DNA from 2 places in the Hafnia sp. CBA7124 genome. Region 2 is predicted to be linked to the other one. Evidence: predicted binding sites of a transcription regulator. Region 2 holds the regulator's gene; the other holds the start of a gene.
What was found. Region 2 encodes ArgR, which controls arginine synthesis, uptake and breakdown. Its sites were predicted from a motif close to ANTGAATAAAAATACANT; they were not measured.
Positions count from the first base shown of each region.

Region 1 (10,048 bases), 440 kb from region 2:
TATTCCTGACAACGACAAAATTCTCGGTTACGCCCGTTTTATCGATGACAATACCCTACAAGTTGACGATCACACCCGCATCGTGGCAAAACGCATCGTTATCGCCACCGGTTCTCGCCCAACATGGCCGGCACCGTGGAACGATCTCGGCGATCGCTTGATTATCAATGATGATGTATTTAACTGGGACGATCTGCCTGAATCTGTTGCGGTATTTGGCCCCGGCGTTATCGGTTTAGAGATCGGCCAAGCACTTCATCGTCTCGGCGTGAAAGTTAAAGTCTTTGGCGTCGGTGGTGCCGTAGGCCCTCTCACGGACAGCGATGTACGCGATTATGCTCGCCGCGCTTTAGGCGAAGAGTTTTATCTCGATCCCGATGTGAAAGTCGAGATCATGCAACGCGAAGGCGATCGCGTATTTATTCGCTATCAGGATTTAGACGGTAAGCCACAGGAAATCATGGTGGACTACGTGCTGGCGGCCACAGGTCGTCGTCCAAACGTTGATAATCTCGCCATCGAAAATACGTCGCTTGAGCTTGATGCACGCGGCGTTCCGGTCGCCGATCGACTGACCATGCAAACCAGCGTGCCGCATATTTTTATCGCCGGTGATGCAAGCAATCAGCTACCGCTGTTACACGAAGCCAGCGATCAGGCTCGAATTGCCGGTGATAATGCGGGTAGCTTCCCAGAAGTGAAGCCGGGATTACGCCGCAGTTCAATTTCGGTAGTGTTCTCCGATCCACAAATCGCCATGGTCGGTTCAACCTATCGTGAACTCAGCCAAAAATATGGTGCCTGTGGCTGCTTTGAGGTTGGCGAAGTCTCTTTCGAAAACCAAGGACGTTCTCGCGTCATGCTGCGTAACAAAGGCTTACTGCATGTTTATGGCGAACAAGGAACGGGCAAATTCCTTGGTGCTGAAATGATGGGGCCAGAAGTTGAACACATTGCACATCTGCTCGCATGGGCGCATCAACAAGGTATGACCGTCGATCAAATGCTGGATATGCCGTTCTATCATCCTGTAATAGAAGAAGGCCTGCGAACCGCATTGCGTGATTTACAAAGTAAGCTGCGCATCGGCGGCAGCGAGACCGAGCGCTGTATGCGCTGTCCGGGTGAATAACGTCGCAAATTTCGCTAAAAAACCGGGCATTGCCCGGTTTTTCATTGATACAACAACTCAACTAAAGCAGGCGCTGCTTTGCCTCGGCAATCGCCTGAGCGACCTGATGCGGAGAAACGCCACCTTTGGCGCTGCGTTTATCTAGGCAAGATTGCAGTGACAAAATAGGATAAACGTCATCGCCAATCACGCTGCTGAATTTTTGCAGTTCGCTGAGGCTCAATGCTTCCAACGCTTTACCCTGCTTAATCGCTCCCACCACAGCTTCACCCACAATATGGTGGGCTTCACGGAACGGAACACCTTTCGCGACGAGGTAATCGGCTAATTCTGTTGCGTTAGCATATCCCTGTTCTGCCGCCTCTTGGCAACGAGGGCGCTTCACCTGAATACCATCCAGCACCAGCGCCGCCATATGCAGGCAGTCCATCCACGTATCCAGTGCGTCGAATAGGCCTTCTTTATCTTCTTGCATATCTTTGTTGTAGGCCAACGGTAGGCCTTTCAACGTCATCATCATGCCGGTCAACGCGCCCTGCACACGACCACATTTACCGCGAATCAGTTCTAATGCATCGGGATTTTTCTTCTGTGGCATCAACGATGAGCCAGAAGTCACACGATCGGATAACTCTACAAAGTTCGCTTCACCGCTGTTGAAGAAGATCAGATCTTCCGCAAAGCGCGACAAATGCACCATACCAATGGACGCATTAGAAAGCAGTTCCAGCACGTGGTCGCGGTCAGAAACGCTATCCAAACTGTTGCGCGTTGCGCTGGCAAAACCTAGCCATTCCGCCAGCTGTTCACGATCGATTGGATAAGCCGTGCCCGCCAAAGCCCCACACCCAAGCGGACTGACATCCAAACGCTTCAACGTATCGTGCAAACGGCTTTCATCACGCGCCAACATTTCAGCATACGCCAAGCACCAGTGTGCAAAAGTCACCGGTTGAGCGCGTTGAAGATGGGTATAACCCGGCATCACCGCGTCCTGATTAGCTTCAGCCGTTACCACCAGCGCCTGCTGCAACTGCTGAACAGCCAGTAACAACTCACCGATCTCATTCTTGCACCAGAGTTTCAGATCCGTAGCAACCTGATCGTTACGGCTACGCCCCGTGTGTAGTTTTTTACCTAAATCACCGACTTTATTAATCAGCTGCGTCTCAACCCAGCTGTGAATATCTTCTGCATCGCTGGCCAAAATCGCCTCAGGGTTTGCCTGAACCTCTTCAAGCAAAACACCCAACGCGTTTTCCAGCTTCTGCTGTTCTTCAACCGTTAAAACATTCACGGTAACCAGCGCCTTCGACCATGCCACCGAGCCGGTAATATCCTGCTCAGCCAATCGGTAATCAAACCGCAGTGAGTCATTAAATTGCTTAAACCGCTGGTCTGCCGCCTGACTGAACCGCCCGCCCCATAGTGCCATGTGATGCTCCGTTAAATTTTAGTGTTCTACTCATTATTACCCCACCCCAACCCTCCCCTTCACAGGGGAGGGAGCTGTCCGCAATCGTTGCTCGATCGGCTCCTCCCCCTGTGAAGGGGGAGGTTGGGAGGGGGAAGGCCTGCTATTATTTCTTCTCGTTCAGCGCACGAATACGTGATGACAACGAGAACAAGCGAATAAAGCCGCCCGCATGGCTGTGATCGTAAACGTCATCTTCGCCGAAGGTAGCAAACTCTTCGTTATACAGGCTGTTGCCAGATTTTTTCTGGATCGCCGTTGCCTGTCCTTTATACAACTTAATCACGACTTCGCCATTAACATCTTTGGCGATGGAATCAGCGGCTGCCTGAATGGACTCACGCAGCGGCGCAAACCAGCGGCCATCGTATACAACATAGGACATTTCCTGACCAAGCTGCTCACGCCATTTAAAGCAATCACGATCCAGAACCAACTGCTCTACGCCGCGCAGAGCCGCCATCATAATGGTGCCCCCTGGGGTTTCGTAGCAGCCACGGGATTTGATCCCTACCAGACGGTTTTCCACGATATCAATACGGCCCACACCGTGTTTTGCACCCAACACGTTCAGCGCTTCTAAGCAGGCAAACGGGCTCATTTTTTTGCCGTTAACCGCCACTACTTCGCCGTTTTCAACACCAACGGTCACTAATTCAGACTCATTTGGTGCATCTTCCGGGGAATTGGTCCAGACCCAGCAATCTTGGTTCGAGGCATTCCATGGGCTTTCAAGCACGCCGCCCTCGGTGGAAATATGCCAAGCATTGGCATCACGGCTGTAGATTTTTTCCAACGATGCCGTGGTTGGGATATCGCGCACTTTCAGATAGTCCAGCAGCGCCTCACGCGAACGTAAATCCCACTCACGCCAAGGAGCAACAACTTTCAGTTGTGGAGCCAACGCGGTATAGGTGGTTTCGAAACGAACCTGATCGTTACCTTTACCGGTTGCACCGTGGCATAGCGCATCCGCACCGAGTTTCAGGGCGAGTTCAACCTGCGCTTTGGCAATCAGTGGACGCGCCATTGAGGTTCCCAGCAAATAGGTTCCTTCGTACAGCGCACCGGTTTTCAGCACAGGGTAAACATAATCTTTAATGAATTCTTCACGCAGATCGGCGATATAACAGGCTGAAGCACCAGAGCGCAGCGCTTTTTCTTCCACGCCAACCAAGTCTTCACGCTCTTGTCCAATATCTGCCACGAATGCAATAACCTCACAGTCGCCGTAGTTTTCTTTCAGCCAAGGAATGATTGCCGACGTATCCAAGCCGCCAGAGTAAGCCAGAACGATTTTGCTGATGCCTTGCGTTGCCATAGTCTTTTCCTTTATCTCAATAACTTAAAATTATTTAGTTAGATTAGGTCGTTATTACCCTAAATTGACGGGTAATTAATTCGCGAGAATTCTGGTGCCTACCGGCACGCCGTTAAACAATGCCGGAAGTTTCTCGGCATGGCGCCAGCTTGCAATATCAACCGGCCTTCCCAGAGACCGAGCGGCATCAAGCGCAGCGTTTACTTTTACAATCATTCCATCGGTAATAATGCCTTGAACGATCAGTTGCTCTGCTTTGGCAGCCGTCATTTCTTCTATACGCTGCCCTTTGCCATCCAGAATACCGCTAACGTCTGACAGCAAAATCAAATCCGCGCCTAAGGTTGCCGCCAATGCGGTAGCAGCCTGATCGGCATTCACATTCATCAATTCGCCTTCCGCGGTGATCCCAACCGAACTGATAATCGGCAGATAGCCCGTTGCTAACAGCGTCGTGACCAGCGCAGGTGAACCCGCTTTCGCTTTGCCCACATGACCGAGTTCTTCTGACAACTGGCTCACTTCAACCATATCGCCATCGCCCAATGACAAACCTACCGCTGCAATTTTGTGTTTCTTGGCACAGGCCAGCAGCGTTTTGTTTGCCGTACCGGCGAGCGCACCGGTGATAATGCCGATCTGATCGGCTGGCGTGACGCGCAGTCCGTTCTTCTTCACTACCGGCAAATTGAGCTGTTTCATCAAATCATCCACTAAACAGCCACCGCCATGAACAATCACCAGTGGTCGCTGATGGCTTTGGCGGTAAGCAACTAAAGCCTGAAACAAACGTTGCATCGCCTCTTCACTATCGAGCAGTACGCCACCTAACTTGATGATTAATGGATTATTCATAGCAGTCTCTTTTTAAAGTTAACGTTTGGTCGTTACAGCAATGATTGGGTTTCATTAAATCCAAAGCGAATATTCATGCATTGCACCGCCTGCGCCGCCGCGCCTTTCAGTAAGTTATCTTCGGCAGACACAATAATCAGATGCTCACCCTGCAGCGCAAAGCCGATGTCGCAGAACGGCGTTCCCGCCACGTTTTTTATCGCCGGAACGCCTTTGTCATAGACGCGAACCAACGGTTTTTCTGCATAGGCCTGCTGATAAGTAGCGCCGACCTGCTCAGCCGTTACACCCGCGGTTAATTTGCAGGTAATCGTGGCCAAAATACCGCGAGGGAAATTGCCTAAGTGCGGAGTGAAAATCACCGGCGTTCCTAAATGGGTCGCAATTTCAGGCTGATGGCGATGTGTAAAAATGCCATAAGGCTGCAAACTCACTTCGCAAAAACTGGTCGTCATACTGGCTTTACGCCCTGCACCACTGACACCGCTAACGGCGTTGATAACCGGCCATTGGTTTAAATCGAGCAGACCCGCATCAATCAGCGGCTTTAATGCCAGCTGTGACGCGGTGGGATAGCAGCCGGGAACGGCCACCAGTTGAGCCTGTTTAATATCTTCAGCACGCCACTCCGCCAATCCGTAAACCGCTTTGTCGAGCCAGTCGGCATGCTGGTGAGTAAATCCATAATAATCTTGGTAAAAACTGGCCTGATTCACCCGATAAGCACCGGAAAGATCAAACACCACGCAGCCCATCTGCAAAAACTGAGGGGCTAGGTCATGACTAACTTCATGCGCCGTAGCAAGAAAAACCACATCAACATCTTTTGCCATTGCCGCCACATCGCTCATCGGCAATAACGGTAAATCAACAATGCCTTTCAACTGAGGATGCAAATCAGAAAGCAATTTTCCCGCATCTGCACTTTGCGCTGAAACCGTTAAACCGGTTATGTTCATATGAGGATGGCGCTGCAGATAAGCGGCGAGTTCCGCGCCGGTATAACCGCTGGCTCCTACAATTAACCCGTTTAACGTAGACATGTATCGATTCCACCTTCTTAGTTTTTATGAAAGATTGTTGATCGGAAAAATTACATTTGGCGCTGCTCATCATAACTTTTACGGTTTCATTCGGCGAGCGCTTATTGTATTTTTATTCATAAATAATGCATGAATATTGATACTATCCTAACGAAAGGCTGTCAACAGTGAATATGAAATTACCGCCATTTATTGAGCTGTACCGTGCCCTGATCGCCACTCCATCCATTAGTGCAACGGACAGCGCGCTCGATCAAAGCAATGAAACATTAATCAACTTACTCGCAGGCTGGTTTAGCGATCTTGGTTTTCGGGTTGAAGTGCAGGCCGTGCCACATACGCGTAACAAATTTAATCTCCTCGCCAGTTATGGCGAGGGAAGTGGCGGGCTGATGCTGGCGGGCCATACGGATACCGTGCCGTTTGATGATGGGCGCTGGACGCGCGATCCTTTCACGCTTACCGAGCACGACAATAAGCTTTACGGACTCGGCACCGCAGACATGAAAGGCTTTTTCGCTTTTATTCTGGATACGCTGCGCGATGTGGATTTGAGCCAGCTCAGCAAGCCACTTTATATTTTGGCTACCGCCGATGAAGAAACCACCATGGCTGGGGCGCGTTATTTCGCCGCAACGACGCACCTTCGCCCCGATTGCGCCATCATCGGTGAGCCAACCTCACTCAAACCCGTGCGTGCGCACAAAGGACACTTATCAGAAGCGATCCGCATCACAGGACAATCCGGCCACTCCAGCGATCCCTCGCGCGGCGTAAACGCAATCGAACTGATGCATGATTCCATCGGCCATCTGCTGACGCTGCGTAACACGCTAAAAGATCGCTTCCACCACGATGCTTTTACCATTCCATATCCAACCATGAACCTTGGTCATATTCACGGCGGCGATGCCCCTAACCGAATCTGCGCCTGCTGCGAATTGCATATGGATATTCGTCCGTTACCGGGCATGACGCTTAACGATATTGACGAGTTACTCAATCAGGCACTTGCTCCAGTCAGTGAAAAATGGCCGGGCCGTTTAACCATTGAACACCTGCATGTGCCGATCCCAGGATACGAATGCCCTGTCCATGCCCCGCTGGTGCAGGTTATCGAGGGATTATTAGGCGAGCGTGCGGAAGTGGTGAACTATTGCACCGAAGCGCCATTTATTCAGGAAGTTTGTCCTACACTAGTCTTAGGGCCCGGCTCAATCGATCAAGCCCACCAGCCCGATGAGTACTTAGCAACGTCGTTCATCCAGCCCACGCGTGATTTGATCGGCCAAGTGGTTAGACATTTTTGTAGATAATCGATGAATTACCGATCCGCGCTTTAATGAATTATTCGCAGTGAAAACGGCGGTGATATCACCCTATCGCCGCCGTTTGCAACGTAACTGTTATTAGAAACGTTAATTCCCGTCACCGTGTAATTAAATTTCAGTTAAATCACCAAATTCATGTCGTTTAGCAATAAATTGTGACAATTGACGTAGACAATGGAACGTGGCTTTATAAAAGAGGCGGTCTACGCCTTTCGGGTGAAAGAAATTTACATATTGGAGGGGTCAGGGGTCTTATGAACGAACAATATTCGGCAATGCGAAGTAACGTCAGTATGCTAGGGAAGCTGCTCGGCGACACCATCAAAGAAGCGCTGGGCGAGAATATCCTAGACCGCGTTGAGACTATCCGTAAATTATCAAAATCCTCACGTGCGGGTAACGATGCAAGCCGTCAGGAACTGTTAACGACGCTACAAAACTTGTCGAATGATGAGCTGTTGCCGGTTGCCCGCGCCTTTAGCCAATTCCTGAGTCTGACAAATACCGCCGAGCAATATCACAGCATTTCCCCTCATGGCGAAGCGGCAAGTAACCCTGAAGTGATGGCTCAACTTTTCACCCGTTTGAAAAACAACAATCTCAGCGATGAGCAGATCAAAAAAGCCGTAGACGACCTCTCCATTGAGTTAGTCCTCACCGCTCATCCTACTGAAATCACCCGCCGTACCCTGATTCATAAACTGGTTGAGGTTAACAACTGCCTTAGCCAGCTCGATCACAGCGATTTAGCCGACTACGAACGCAATCAAATCATGCGTCGTCTGCGCCAGCTGGTTGCTCAATCATGGCATACCGATGAAATTCGTAAAAATCGCCCATCCCCAATTGATGAAGCTAAATGGGGATATGCCGTGGTGGAAAACAGCCTGTGGGAAGGGGTTCCTGCATTCTTACGCGAGTTTAACGAACAGCTAGAAAACTCATTGGGTTACCAACTACCGGTTGAAGCTGTGCCCGTGCGTTTCACCGCATGGATGGGCGGCGACCGTGACGGTAATCCGAACGTGACCGCAGACATCACGCGCCATGCTTTACTGTTAAGCCGTTGGAAAGCCACAGACCTGTTCCTGCGTGATATCGCCGTGCTGGTTTCTGAACTGTCGATGACAGAATGCACGCCAGAACTGCGCGCTCTGGCTGGGGGTGATGAGGTTCAAGAGCCATACCGTGAGCTGATGAAAAAACTGCGCACGCAGCTAACTGAAACTCAGGTTTATCTGGCCGCGAAAATCAAAGGCGAACGCGCGACGCGCCCAGACAATCTGCTGGTGAAAAACGAGCAGCTTTGGGAACCGTTGTACGCCTGTTACCAATCGCTCAAAGCCTGCGGCATGGGTATTATCGCCAATGGCCAGTTGCTGGACACGTTGCGCCGCGTTCACTGCTTCGGCGTGCCGCTCGTGCGCATGGATGTTCGTCAAGAAAGCACTCGCCACTCTGAAGCCTTAGCTGAGCTCACCCGTTATTTAGGCCTAGGCGACTATGAAAGCTGGTCAGAAGCTGACAAACAGGCCTTCTTGGTGCGTGAACTCAACTCTAAACGCCCACTGGTTCCACGCCAATGGGAGCCAAGCGCTGAAACTAAAGAAGTCTTTGATACCTGCCGCGTGATCGCGGAGGCACCTCAGGGCTCCATCGCCGCCTATGTGATTTCGATGGCGCGCACCCCTTCCGACGTTCTCGCTGTTCATCTGCTATTGAAAGAAGCGGGCTGCCCTTACGCGTTACCTGTTGCTCCGCTGTTTGAAACTCTGGATGACTTAAATAATGCCGAAGACGTGATGACTCAGCTGTTGAGCATCGATTGGTATCGCGGCTTTATTCAGGGTAAGCAGATGGTGATGATTGGCTACTCTGACTCAGCAAAAGATGCAGGCGTGATGGCAGCATCATGGGCGCAATATCGTGCTCAAGAAGCCTTGGTTAACGTGTGCGAAAAAGCGGGCGTGGCATTGACCCTGTTCCACGGTCGCGGTGGTTCAATCGGTCGCGGTGGTGCACCGGCTCATGCGGCTCTGCTTTCACAACCGCCGGGCAGCTTGAAAGGCGGTCTGCGTGTCACCGAGCAAGGCGAGATGATCCGCTTCAAACTCGGTTTACCACAGGTCACCATCAGCAGCCTATCGCTGTATACCAACGCGATTCTGGAAGCGAATCTGTTGCCACCGCCGGCACCAAAGCAGGAATGGCGCGATTTAATGGATGAGTTGTCAGACGTTTCCTGCGATATGTATCGTGGCTATGTACGTGAAAATAAGGACTTCGTGCCTTACTTCCGCTCTGCCACGCCTGAGCTTGAGCTTGGCAAACTGCCTTTAGGCTCTCGCCCTGCCAAACGTAAACCAAACGGCGGCGTAGAAAGCCTGCGCGCCATCCCATGGATCTTCGCTTGGACGCAAAACCGCTTAATGTTGCCAGCGTGGCTGGGTGCCGGTGCTGCGCTACAGGCCGCCGTCGATGAAGGAAAACAGTCAACGCTGGAAACCATGTGCCGCGACTGGCCGTTCTTCTCAACCCGCATTGGCATGCTAGAAATGGTGTTTGCGAAGTCAGATTTATGGCTGGCTGAATATTACGATCAGCGCTTGGTTGACGAAAAACTGTGGCCGCTAGGCAAACAGCTGCGCGATCAGCTCTCGAAAGATATCAAAGTGGTACTCACTATCGCCAATGACGATCACTTGATGGAGGATCTGCCATGGATCGCAGAGTCTATCGCGCTGCGCAATGTGTATACCGATCCTTTAAACGTACTGCAGGCTGAATTGCTGCACCGTTCACGCTCGTTGCCGGAGCCGGATGCTAACGTTGAACAAGCGCTGATGGTCACCATCGCAGGCGTTGCAGCCGGTATGCGCAATACAGGCTAAT
Region 1 covers NZ_AP017469.1:113,214-123,261, reverse strand. The annotation lists gene CPY98_RS00590 (dihydrolipoyl dehydrogenase) at 1-1,132, shown strand, start outside; gene argH (argininosuccinate lyase) at 1,194-2,567, opposite strand; gene CPY98_RS00580 (argininosuccinate synthase) at 2,713-3,927, opposite strand; gene argB (acetylglutamate kinase) at 4,003-4,782, opposite strand; gene argC (N-acetyl-gamma-glutamyl-phosphate reductase) at 4,815-5,825, opposite strand; gene argE (acetylornithine deacetylase) at 5,993-7,141, shown strand; gene ppc (phosphoenolpyruvate carboxylase) at 7,411-10,047, shown strand.
Region 1: a site for ArgR is predicted at 5,929-5,946, ahead of argC (N-acetyl-gamma-glutamyl-phosphate reductase). Genes of this name have one in related genera too.

Region 2 (10,048 bases):
ATCTAAATAACAGGCTATTTGAAGCTAAGTGCTATGAAAATACTGATTGTTGAAGATGACGAACTTATCCAGCAGGGGCTTGCAAAAGCCCTCGCTAACGAAAGTTACGCCTGTGATTGTGCCGCTACAGCGGCGCAAGCTAAAAGTTTGGTACAAGTTGGACAATATAGCTTAATCATTCTTGATCTTGGATTGCCCGATCAAGACGGTGCGTCACTGCTCCGCCAATGGCGACGCAGCGGCGTAGATGTACCGGTTCTCATACTCACCGCGCGCGATGCTATTGAAGATCGCGTTGGTGGTTTAGACGCCGGCGCTGATGATTATTTGGTAAAACCATTCGCTCTGGTTGAGCTACAGGCCCGTGTTCGCGCATTAATTCGTCGTTTTCAGGGCCATAGCGATAATCTGTTGCAGGTTGAGAACATTATTCTCAACCTTTCAACCCAGCAGGTGACTTTCGAAGGTCAGCAAATTGAGCTCACCCCTAAAGAGTTTGCTCTATTATCTCGCCTCATGATGCGCGCTGGCCAAACGGTCAATCGCGAGATCTTACAGCAGGATCTTTATTCTTGGCAGGATGATTTAAGTTCAAACACGCTAGAAGTCCATATCCACAATCTTCGCCGCAAGCTGGGTAAAGAACGCATTAAAACAGTTCGCAGCGTGGGCTATCGGTTGGAAAGCCAATTATGATCAGCATGCGGCGCAGTCTATTAATCATGCTGGCGCTGATTTTGCTGGTCACTCAACTTGCAAGCGCACTTTGGCTTTGGCATGAAAGCCGCGAGCAAATCGGTTTTCTGGTCAACGAAACGCTCAGCGCCAAAGCACGTGACTCACATGTGGAAAAAGAGATCCGTGAGGCGATTGCTTCACTGCTGGTTCCCTCGCTGGTTATGATGTCTTTCACGTTAATTCTATCTGCTATTGCTATTAGTTGGATAATCCGCCCGCTTAATAAGCTGCAGCGGAGACTCGATAAACGCTCTGCAGACAATCTCACGCCGATCATTATTGATAGCAATATGCAAGAGATTGCGGCGGTTACCGGAACGTTGAATCAGCTATTTGCCCGCCTTAGCCATACCATTCAGCAAGAACGCTTATTTACCGCTGACGCGGCGCATGAGTTACGCACACCGTTAGCCGGTATTCGTTTGCATCTAGAGTTGATAGAGCAAGGCGGTGTGCCTGAAGCTCGCGCTTTAGTGACTCGCATCGACCAGCTCATGCACACCGTTGAGCAGTTACTGATGCTGTCACGCGCGGGGCAAAATTTTGCCAGCGGTCATTATCAAACCATCGATCTGGCGCAAGATGTCATTCCGCCGCTCAAGAGCGAACTCACCGAAATGTTGGCATTACGGCATCAAACCTTAGAGATCGACACGCCAGAGCCTGCACAGGTTCTTGGTGACGCCGTGCTGATACGCTTGATGCTACGTAATCTTGTTGAGAACGCCCATCGTTACAGCCCTGAACATTCGACCATTCGAATCAAAACAGTCAGCAATGAAAAAGGCGTTGAACTCAAAGTTATCGATCAGGGGTGTGGAATTGATGAATCTAAGGCTGGCGAGCTAACACAGGCATTTCGTCGTATGGATCAGCGCTACGGCGGCAGTGGGCTAGGCTTAAATATTGTGATTAGAATCGTTCAGTTGCATCAAGGAAAACTGACGCTCAAAAACGTTGAAACCGGCACAGGGCTCATCGCGAACTGCTGGTTACCCCATGACATTCTAGCTCGCTAGTATTAGATTTCGTGCATGAAAAAGGCTGCCATTGGCAGCCTTTTGCTTAACAAGCAGACTAAGCAGGATTACTTCTGATAAATGATTTCGACGCCTTCGTCGTCATCTTCATCCCAATCATCATCCCAGTCTTCGTCGGCTTCGGCTTCAGCCTGTTCCAACTGTTCGCGATGATAGTCATCCCACATGAACTCGGCTTTCTTGGCTTTTTCTTTCTCTTCTTCCACTTCAGCATCGCGTGGCTGTGTATCCAGGAAGTGCATAACATCCCAGCACAGCGCGTTAACGCCTTCACGGTTAGCCGCAGAAATCAGATAGTGCTTGTCTTCCCAGCCCAGAGCGTCTGCAATCGCCTGTGCGCGTTGTTTAGCTTCTTCAGGATCAAGGATGTCGATCTTGTTGAAAACTAACCAGCGTGGCTTTTGGGACAGTTTTTCGCTGTATTGGCCCAGCTCGTTGATGATCACTTTCGCGTTCTCGATAGGATCGCTTTCATCGATAGGTGCTAAGTCAATCAGGTGCAACAACACGCGGCAACGTTCCAAATGCTTGAGGAATCGAATCCCCAAACCAGCGCCTTCAGAAGCCCCTTCAATCAGACCGGGGATATCCGCAACCACAAAGCTTTTTTCGTGGTCCATGCGCACAACGCCAAGGCTTGGAACCAGCGTGGTAAATGGATAGTCGGCGACTTTCGGTTTTGCCGCAGAAACGGCGCGAATGAACGTGGATTTACCCGCATTCGGTAAGCCCAGCATGCCCACATCGGCCAGCAGCAACAGTTCTAATTTCAGATCGCGCTTGTCACCTTTGGTCCCCATCGTCTTTTGACGTGGAGCACGGTTTACGGATGATTTGAAACGGGTGTTACCCAATCCATGCCAACCGCCTTTACCGACCATCAGCTTCTGACCGTGACGAGTCATATCGCCAAGGACTTCACCGGTATCTAAATCGACAACGCGCGTCCCGACTGGAACTTTGACCGTAATATCATTACCGCGCTTACCAGTACAGTCACGGCTTTGGCCGTTCTGACCACGTTCTGCACGGAAAGATTTTTCAAAACGATAGTCAATCAGGGTATTCAGGTTTTCATCGGCCAGCAGATAAACATCGCCGCCGTCACCGCCATCGCCGCCGTCTGGGCCGCCACGCGGAATATATTTTTCACGACGGAAGCTGACGCAGCCATTGCCGCCATCACCGGCTTCGATGTGAATCGCTGCTTCATCTACAAATTTCATTTACTGTCTCCGTAAATCATTTACCGGGCTGCTTAAGCTGAGCAACCTAGCTGTGTAAGCTGTTAGCTAGTTTTGTTCGGCCCGACGCGGCCACCAACGGTGACCCACCGCGGAAAACATTGCTCCGGCTACCACCACAAGTGCTCCGATGTACCCCACCGCATTTAACGAAGGAGGAAGGAACATATCTGGCCATACCAAAGCTAACAAGTCAGAGAACATCAGGGTAAACAGCGGGGTTAACGTCACCACCGCACTGACCTGAGCTGCCTGCCAGCGCGCCATAGCTTCTGCTAGCGCGCCATAACCAATCAACGTGTTGGCACCACAAAATATGAGGCAGGCTAACTGCCAGCCATCCAGCTGAAAAATAACCGCCGGCTTCGCCAACGGAAATAAACATATCGCACATAAAGTGTACAACAGCCAAAGGATCTGTTGTGAAGCTAATCGCCGTAACAGCACTTTCTGAGCGACACCATAGCTTACCCAAACGGTCGCAGCACCCACGCCGAGAATAACGCCCAGCGTATAAGCCGTAAGTTGGGTAAATATTTCTTTCAGACTGACGTTAAAAAACAACAGCAGCCCGCTAATCAACATACATGCACCAATCACCTGAGTGATGCGCATCTTCTCTTTCAAAATCAGAACACTGGCGAACATCATCCCAACGGGAGATAGCTGGCCTATGACCTGTGATGCAGTAGGACTTAAATACTGCAACGAACTGCTGAACAGAACGAAGTTACCCAGTAAGCCGCAGGTCGCAATAATGAGCAGAACCAGCCAACGTCGATGCTTAAAAACACGCATCGGCGGCAGTTGCTTACGTGAGTAAAGAATGAAAAACAATCCAACTGAAGCGATCAAGAAGCGATACCAGACAATGGTGTAAGGTTCCATTACCTGTAAAACCTGCTTCATGGCGATTGGCAACGCGCCCCAGAAAACCGCCGTAGTGAGAGCAAGACATATACCCACTTTGACGTTCTGATTGCTTTCCATACTCAGCATCCTTGGCCTGATTTGGCCCTAAACGTAAAAAAGCCCCGCAAGATTATTGCGGGGCCTTACATCTATTTAGACGCGAAAAACTTATTCAGCAACGATGCTGATGAACTTACGGTTTTTCGGGCCTTTAACTTCGAACTTGACTTTACCGTCAGCCAAAGCAAACAGAGTGTGGTCACGGCCGCAACCTACGTTGTTGCCAGCGTGGAATTTAGTACCACGTTGACGAACGATGATGCTACCTGCCAATACTGCTTCGCCGCCAAAGCGTTTTACGCCCAGACGTTTAGCTTCTGAATCGCGACCGTTACGAGTCGAGCCGCCAGCCTTTTTATGTGCCATTAATCTGCTCTCCTAGAATTAAGCGCTGATACCAGTGATCTTAACATCAGTGAACCACTGACGGTGACCCTGCTGCTTACGATGATGCTTACGACGACGGAACTTAACGATAGTTACTTTCTCGCCACGACCGTGAGCAACGATTTCAGCCTTAACTTTGCCACCAGAAACAAATGGAACGCCAATCTTGATGTCTTCGCCATTGGCGACCATCAGGATCTGGTCAAACTCAACAGTTTCACCAGTTGCGATGTCCAGCTTTTCCAGGCGAATAGTCTGACCTTCGCTTACTCGGTGTTGTTTACCACCACTTTGGAAAACCGCGTACATATAAACTCCGCATTTCCGCACGCATGGTTCGTTGCCCAATACGCGCTATAAATATTCACAATAGGGCGCGAATTCTACGCAAAAATCATTCAGAAGACAAGGGTAGAATCAGGAGAAAAGAAGAAAAAAAACACAGTTCTCTTCGCGCCGTTTATCTAATACGTTTTTCAAGTACAATCATACTATAGTTGGTGGCTTGTGACAGCCTGCATGCGGGCTTTCGCCTGGCGGAAAATGGAAACACAGTTGAATTAATACAATGAACCTAGAACAAATTACTGAGTTAACCGCGCAGGACATGGCGGATGTAAACGCAACAATTCTTCAGCAACTAAACTCTGAAGTTAGTCTAATCAACCAGTTAGGCTACTACATTATCAGCGGTGGAGGTAAACGGATTCGCCCGATGATCGCAGTATTGTCGGCTAGAGCATTAAATTACGAAGGGGATAAACACATCACCGTCGCGGCGTTAATTGAATTTATTCATACCGCAACGCTGCTGCACGACGATGTGGTCGATGAATCCGATATGCGACGTGGCAAAGCTACGGCAAATGCGGCTTTCGGTAATGCTGCCAGCGTTTTAGTTGGTGATTTTATCTATACCCGTTCGTTCCAGATGATGACAAGCCTACAGTCTTTGCGCGTTTTGGAGCTGATGTCCGAGGCAACTAACGTTATTGCTGAAGGTGAAGTTTTACAGTTGATGAACGTTAACGATCCGAACATCACTGAAGAAAACTACATGCGCGTTATCTACAGCAAAACGGCTCGTTTGTTTGAGGCGGCAGCGCAATCTTCGGCGATCCTTGCTGGAGCCACGCACGAACAGGAAATCGCCTTGCAAGACTATGGGCGCTATCTTGGCACCGCATTCCAATTGATCGACGATCTCTTGGATTACGATGCAGACGGGAAAACACTGGGTAAAAATACCGGTGATGACCTGAATGAAGGAAAGCCGACATTGCCTCTGCTACATGCGATGAAGCATGGCACACCGGAGCGTTCTGCGATGATCCGTAAAGCCATCGAAGAAGGCAATGGACGCCATTTGCTTGAGCCTGTGCTGGAAACAATGCACGAAGTGGGTTCACTCACGTATACCCGCCAACGTGCAGAAGAAGAAGCCGATAAAGCGATTTTAGCGCTACAAGCATTGCCAGAATCAAGCTACAAAGAGGCACTGATTGGGCTCGCTAATATGGCGGTAGATAGAAAATTCTAATTTTCTTTTTTTAGAAACAAAAGGAAGAGCCGAAAGGCTCTTTTTTTATGTAAAATCTTTATTAAACATAATAATAGAATAAATATAACGAGTTTCTTATTATTGAAATAATTGGAAATTAATTGAAATTTAAAGAGTGTTTTTAGATAGTAGCAATACACGCAAACCCTATTTCTCTCCCCTGTTTATGTGTCATTGCAAAGGAATGAATTATGGCAGAGAGTCAATGCCTAGAAGATTGGCATCATGCAGATATTATTGCTGCATTACATAAAAGAAATATTACGCTCAGTGGGTTATCAAGAGCCTCAGGGCTCTCAAGTACCACGCTATCGAATGCCTTGACTCGCCCTTGGCCAAAAGGTGAGTTAATTATTGCTCACGCCTTAGGGATACACCCTTCTGAAATATGGCCAAGTCGCTATTTTGATATCAGTACGCATCAACTGATTGATAGACAGCGGCTCATGCGCCAACGCAAACCAAAAAAAATAAAACCGCCAGCAATCAAAGCCGGCGGTTAAATTCAGATGGAACAGGTAAACGGGTGTATTGACCACCCGTATTCCATCAACAATTATTTGTTAACGAAGGTTTCGCCCAGTTCGATATCTTTATGCAGAACATCTAACATACCTTCCAGCGCTTTTTGTTCAAAGGCGCTCAAAGTACCAATAGATTTGCGTTCAACAATGCCTTCTTTACCCAGCAGCAATGGCTGTGCGAAGAAACGAGCATATTTGCCATCACCTTCAACGTAAGCACATTCCACAACGTTGCTTTCGCCCTGCATAGCGCGGACCAGAGACAAACCGAAACGTGCCGCAGCTTGGCCCATAGACAGCGTTGCTGACCCGCCACCGGCTTTAGCTTCAACAACCTCGGTCCCCGCGTTTTGAATACGTTTGGTCAGATCGGCAACTTCCTGCTCAGTGAAGCTCACACCAGGGATCTGAGACAGCAGTGGCAAAATAGTCACGCCAGAGTGGCCGCCAATAACAGGCACTTCAACTTCTGCCGGATTTTTGCCTTTCAGTTCACCAACAAAAGTATTTGAACGGATAACGTCCAGAGTGGAAATACCGAACAGTTTATCTTTGTTATAAACACCGGCTTTCTTCAGCACTTCTGCTGCGATAGCTACCGTGGTGTTCACTGGGTTAGTGATGATGCCTACACAAGCTTTAGGACACGTGCTAGCAACCTGCTCAATCAGATTACGTACGATACCGGCGTTCACATTAAACAGGTCGGAGCGATCCATACCCGGTTTACGAGCAACACCCGCAGAAATCAATACGATATCCGCGCCTTCCAAAGCAGGGCGCGCATCTTCACCGCTGAAACCTTTGATTTTAACGGCTGTTGGGATGTGGCTGAGATCGACGGCGACACCTGGGGTGACTGGCGCAATATCATAAAGGGAGAGTTCTGAACCTGAAGGAAGCTGAGTTTTGAGAAGAAGGGCTAAAGCCTGACCAATACCGCCGGCTGCGCCGAGAACTGCAACTTTCATTCTATACTCCTTGATTTATCTTTAATTTAAGAGTGCCGTGAATGCATTACCGCGCACCTTAGTCCATCATGTCTTAAAAAACAATCTGTTAACACAAAGATTGGGATATGACGCACTAATTCCATGTCCTACTGCAAGGTTTATAATAAAAAATAGCTTATGCATGAAAGATATAGGGCCACAGAGTAGGAATTCGTTGCGCACTTATCACAGCTCATTACCCAGCCATTACATTACACCCTTCTTTTACATCACAACAACATCATTTTAATAACAATCTATTTACGAATGCCGATGACATAACCAAAGTTCCCGCTAACATATTCATTTTATGGGCAAGGTGGTAAAATCATCCCCTTGCCGGTTTGAACTCTATAGTGACCGACTTAACGTTTTCCGCACTTAAATTGCATAAAAATTCATTATTACGCATAATAATGTTCTCTATTTCTATTCCTACGGTGAAGAATGCGAACTCCAACAAAACAAGAAGACTTGATCAAGGCATTCAAGGCGCTGCTCAAAGAAGAGAAATTCAGTTCTCAGGGTGAGATCGTGCAGGCTCTGCAAGATGAAGGCTTTGAGAATATCAACCAATCCAAAGTATCTCGTATGCTGACCAAATTTGGTGCCGTCCGTACACGAAATGCCAAAATGGAGATGGTGTACTGCCTGCCAGCAGAACTTGGCGTTCCGACTACGAGCAGCCCGTTGAAGAATCTGGTTCTCGACGTGGATTACAACGAATCCGTTGTCGTTATCCATACCAGCCCAGGCGCAGCGCAATTAATTGCACGCCTATTGGATTCATTAGGCAAATCAGAAGGGATTTTGGGAACTATCGCAGGTGACGACACAATTTTCACCACGCCTGCAAAAGGGTTCTCCGTTGAGCAGCTGCACGACGCTATTTTGTCGCTGTTTGATCAAGAACTGTAATCCTGTTCTCAGGCCTGATATCTGTCAGGCCTATGATTGTCCCCGTCCGCCCTCCTTAAAGTTGCCGTACTCTTTTCCGCTTAATTACACAACTCATACAGCATGATTCGCTACTTCAAATAGCATTAATGGTCAATCAGTCCTATATCCATATTCCTGCCGGTCACAAACGCTACGGACCGCACATTTTGCAACATGATGTTACTTTATTGATTTAATTAGACTTTAGTCTTAAAAGTGTGTTTTTTGCGCTGTTTTTATTCCATTTAGATCTATTCATCAAAACAATACCAAACAAATAAACCTAACAAACCATTAGCTCGCTATTAATTTTTCGAGTTACTAGGTGTACACTTGTTTTCGTGATTTGAATCACAGTTCAAAACTAAATAAAACAATATCTGAGGGATACATCATGAAAATTAAAACTACTGTTGCAACTCTAGCCGTTCTTTCTTCTCTTTCTTTCGGCGCATTCGCTGCTCAGTTGGTTGATAACGCACAGGCATCAAAAATGCAGCCTGTTGGCACCATCAGCGTAAGCGGCGTAAGCGCAGCTCCTTCTGATATCAGAGCGGCTCTGTCAGCTAAAGCTGATGCGCAAGGCGCAACAGCTTACCGCGTAGTTGAAGCCCGCAACGAAGGCTCATTCCACGCAACTGCTGAAATCTACAAATAAAATACGGATTCACCTGCTTTGCGGAGCACAAACTCCGTAAATGAATCGCTAAAGTTAAACCGCAGTGACCAAAAGAATATCGTCATTGAATCTAAGATCGAAGTACTGCGGCAGAATGAAAAATAGGAAAATAATCATGAAAATCAAAACTACCGTTGCTGCTTTAAGTCTTCTTTCTATGGTTTCTTTTGGTGCTTTTGCTGCGCAATCCATCAGCGCACAGCAGGCTTCCTCTATGCAATCCATTGGCACTATAACCATCAGTGGTATCGATGGTTCGCCTTCAGATATCAAAGCACAGCTGTCCGATAAAGCTGACGCCAAAGGCGCTACCGCATTCCATATCGTTGAAGCTCATTTGGATGGCAACTACCACGCCACCGCTGAGATTTACCGTTAATTATTAAGATGTTTCATCATAAGGCTGGCGCTTCCTGTGTCTAACCCGATTCAGCCAGCTAACACTCTCGTCTAACCCGACGAACCCCATTGCCTCCGCTTGCGGAGGCTTTTTTTTATCAAAATATCAGGCACAAAAAAGCCGTGGACTAAGCCACGGCTGATTCATTAGAGCGGCAACTTACTGTTGCTCAGCAATCTCTTGCTTGTGCTCAAGTGCTTTCAACAATTTGCTATGGATCCCTTCAAAGCCACCGTTGCTCATCACCAAAATATAATCGCCAGGCTGCGCTGTTTTAGCGATCATATCTACCAGAACATCAACGTCGGCGCTCCAGTGAGCCGGCTGAACACAAGCCTCTGCCACTTCAGTGACCAGCCACGGAATGTGATGTGGCTGGAATAAGAAGACCTCATCCGCACGGCCAAGCGCCGGGGCTAGGTCATTCTTAGATACGCCCATTTTCATAGTATTAGAGCGCGGTTCCAACACAGCAAGAATGCGTGCGGTTCCACCGACTTTGCTGCGTAAAGCCGCCAGCGTTGCCAAAATAGCCGTAGGATGGTGTGCAAAATCATCGTAAACCTTCACGC
Region 2 covers NZ_AP017469.1:549,318-559,365, reverse strand. The annotation lists gene pmrA (two-component system response regulator PmrA) at 34-696, shown strand; gene pmrB (two-component system sensor histidine kinase PmrB) at 693-1,757, shown strand; gene cgtA (Obg family GTPase CgtA) at 1,826-3,004, opposite strand; gene CPY98_RS02600 (DMT family transporter) at 3,071-4,012, opposite strand; gene rpmA (50S ribosomal protein L27) at 4,103-4,360, opposite strand; gene rplU (50S ribosomal protein L21) at 4,379-4,690, opposite strand; gene ispB (octaprenyl diphosphate synthase) at 4,950-5,921, shown strand; gene CPY98_RS02580 (helix-turn-helix transcriptional regulator) at 6,134-6,445, shown strand; gene mdh (malate dehydrogenase) at 6,499-7,437, opposite strand; gene argR (transcriptional regulator ArgR) at 7,906-8,376, shown strand; gene yhcN (peroxide/acid stress response protein YhcN) at 8,792-9,055, shown strand; gene yhcN (peroxide/acid stress response protein YhcN) at 9,192-9,455, shown strand; gene mpl (UDP-N-acetylmuramate:L-alanyl-gamma-D-glutamyl-meso-diaminopimelate ligase) at 9,636-10,048, opposite strand, start outside.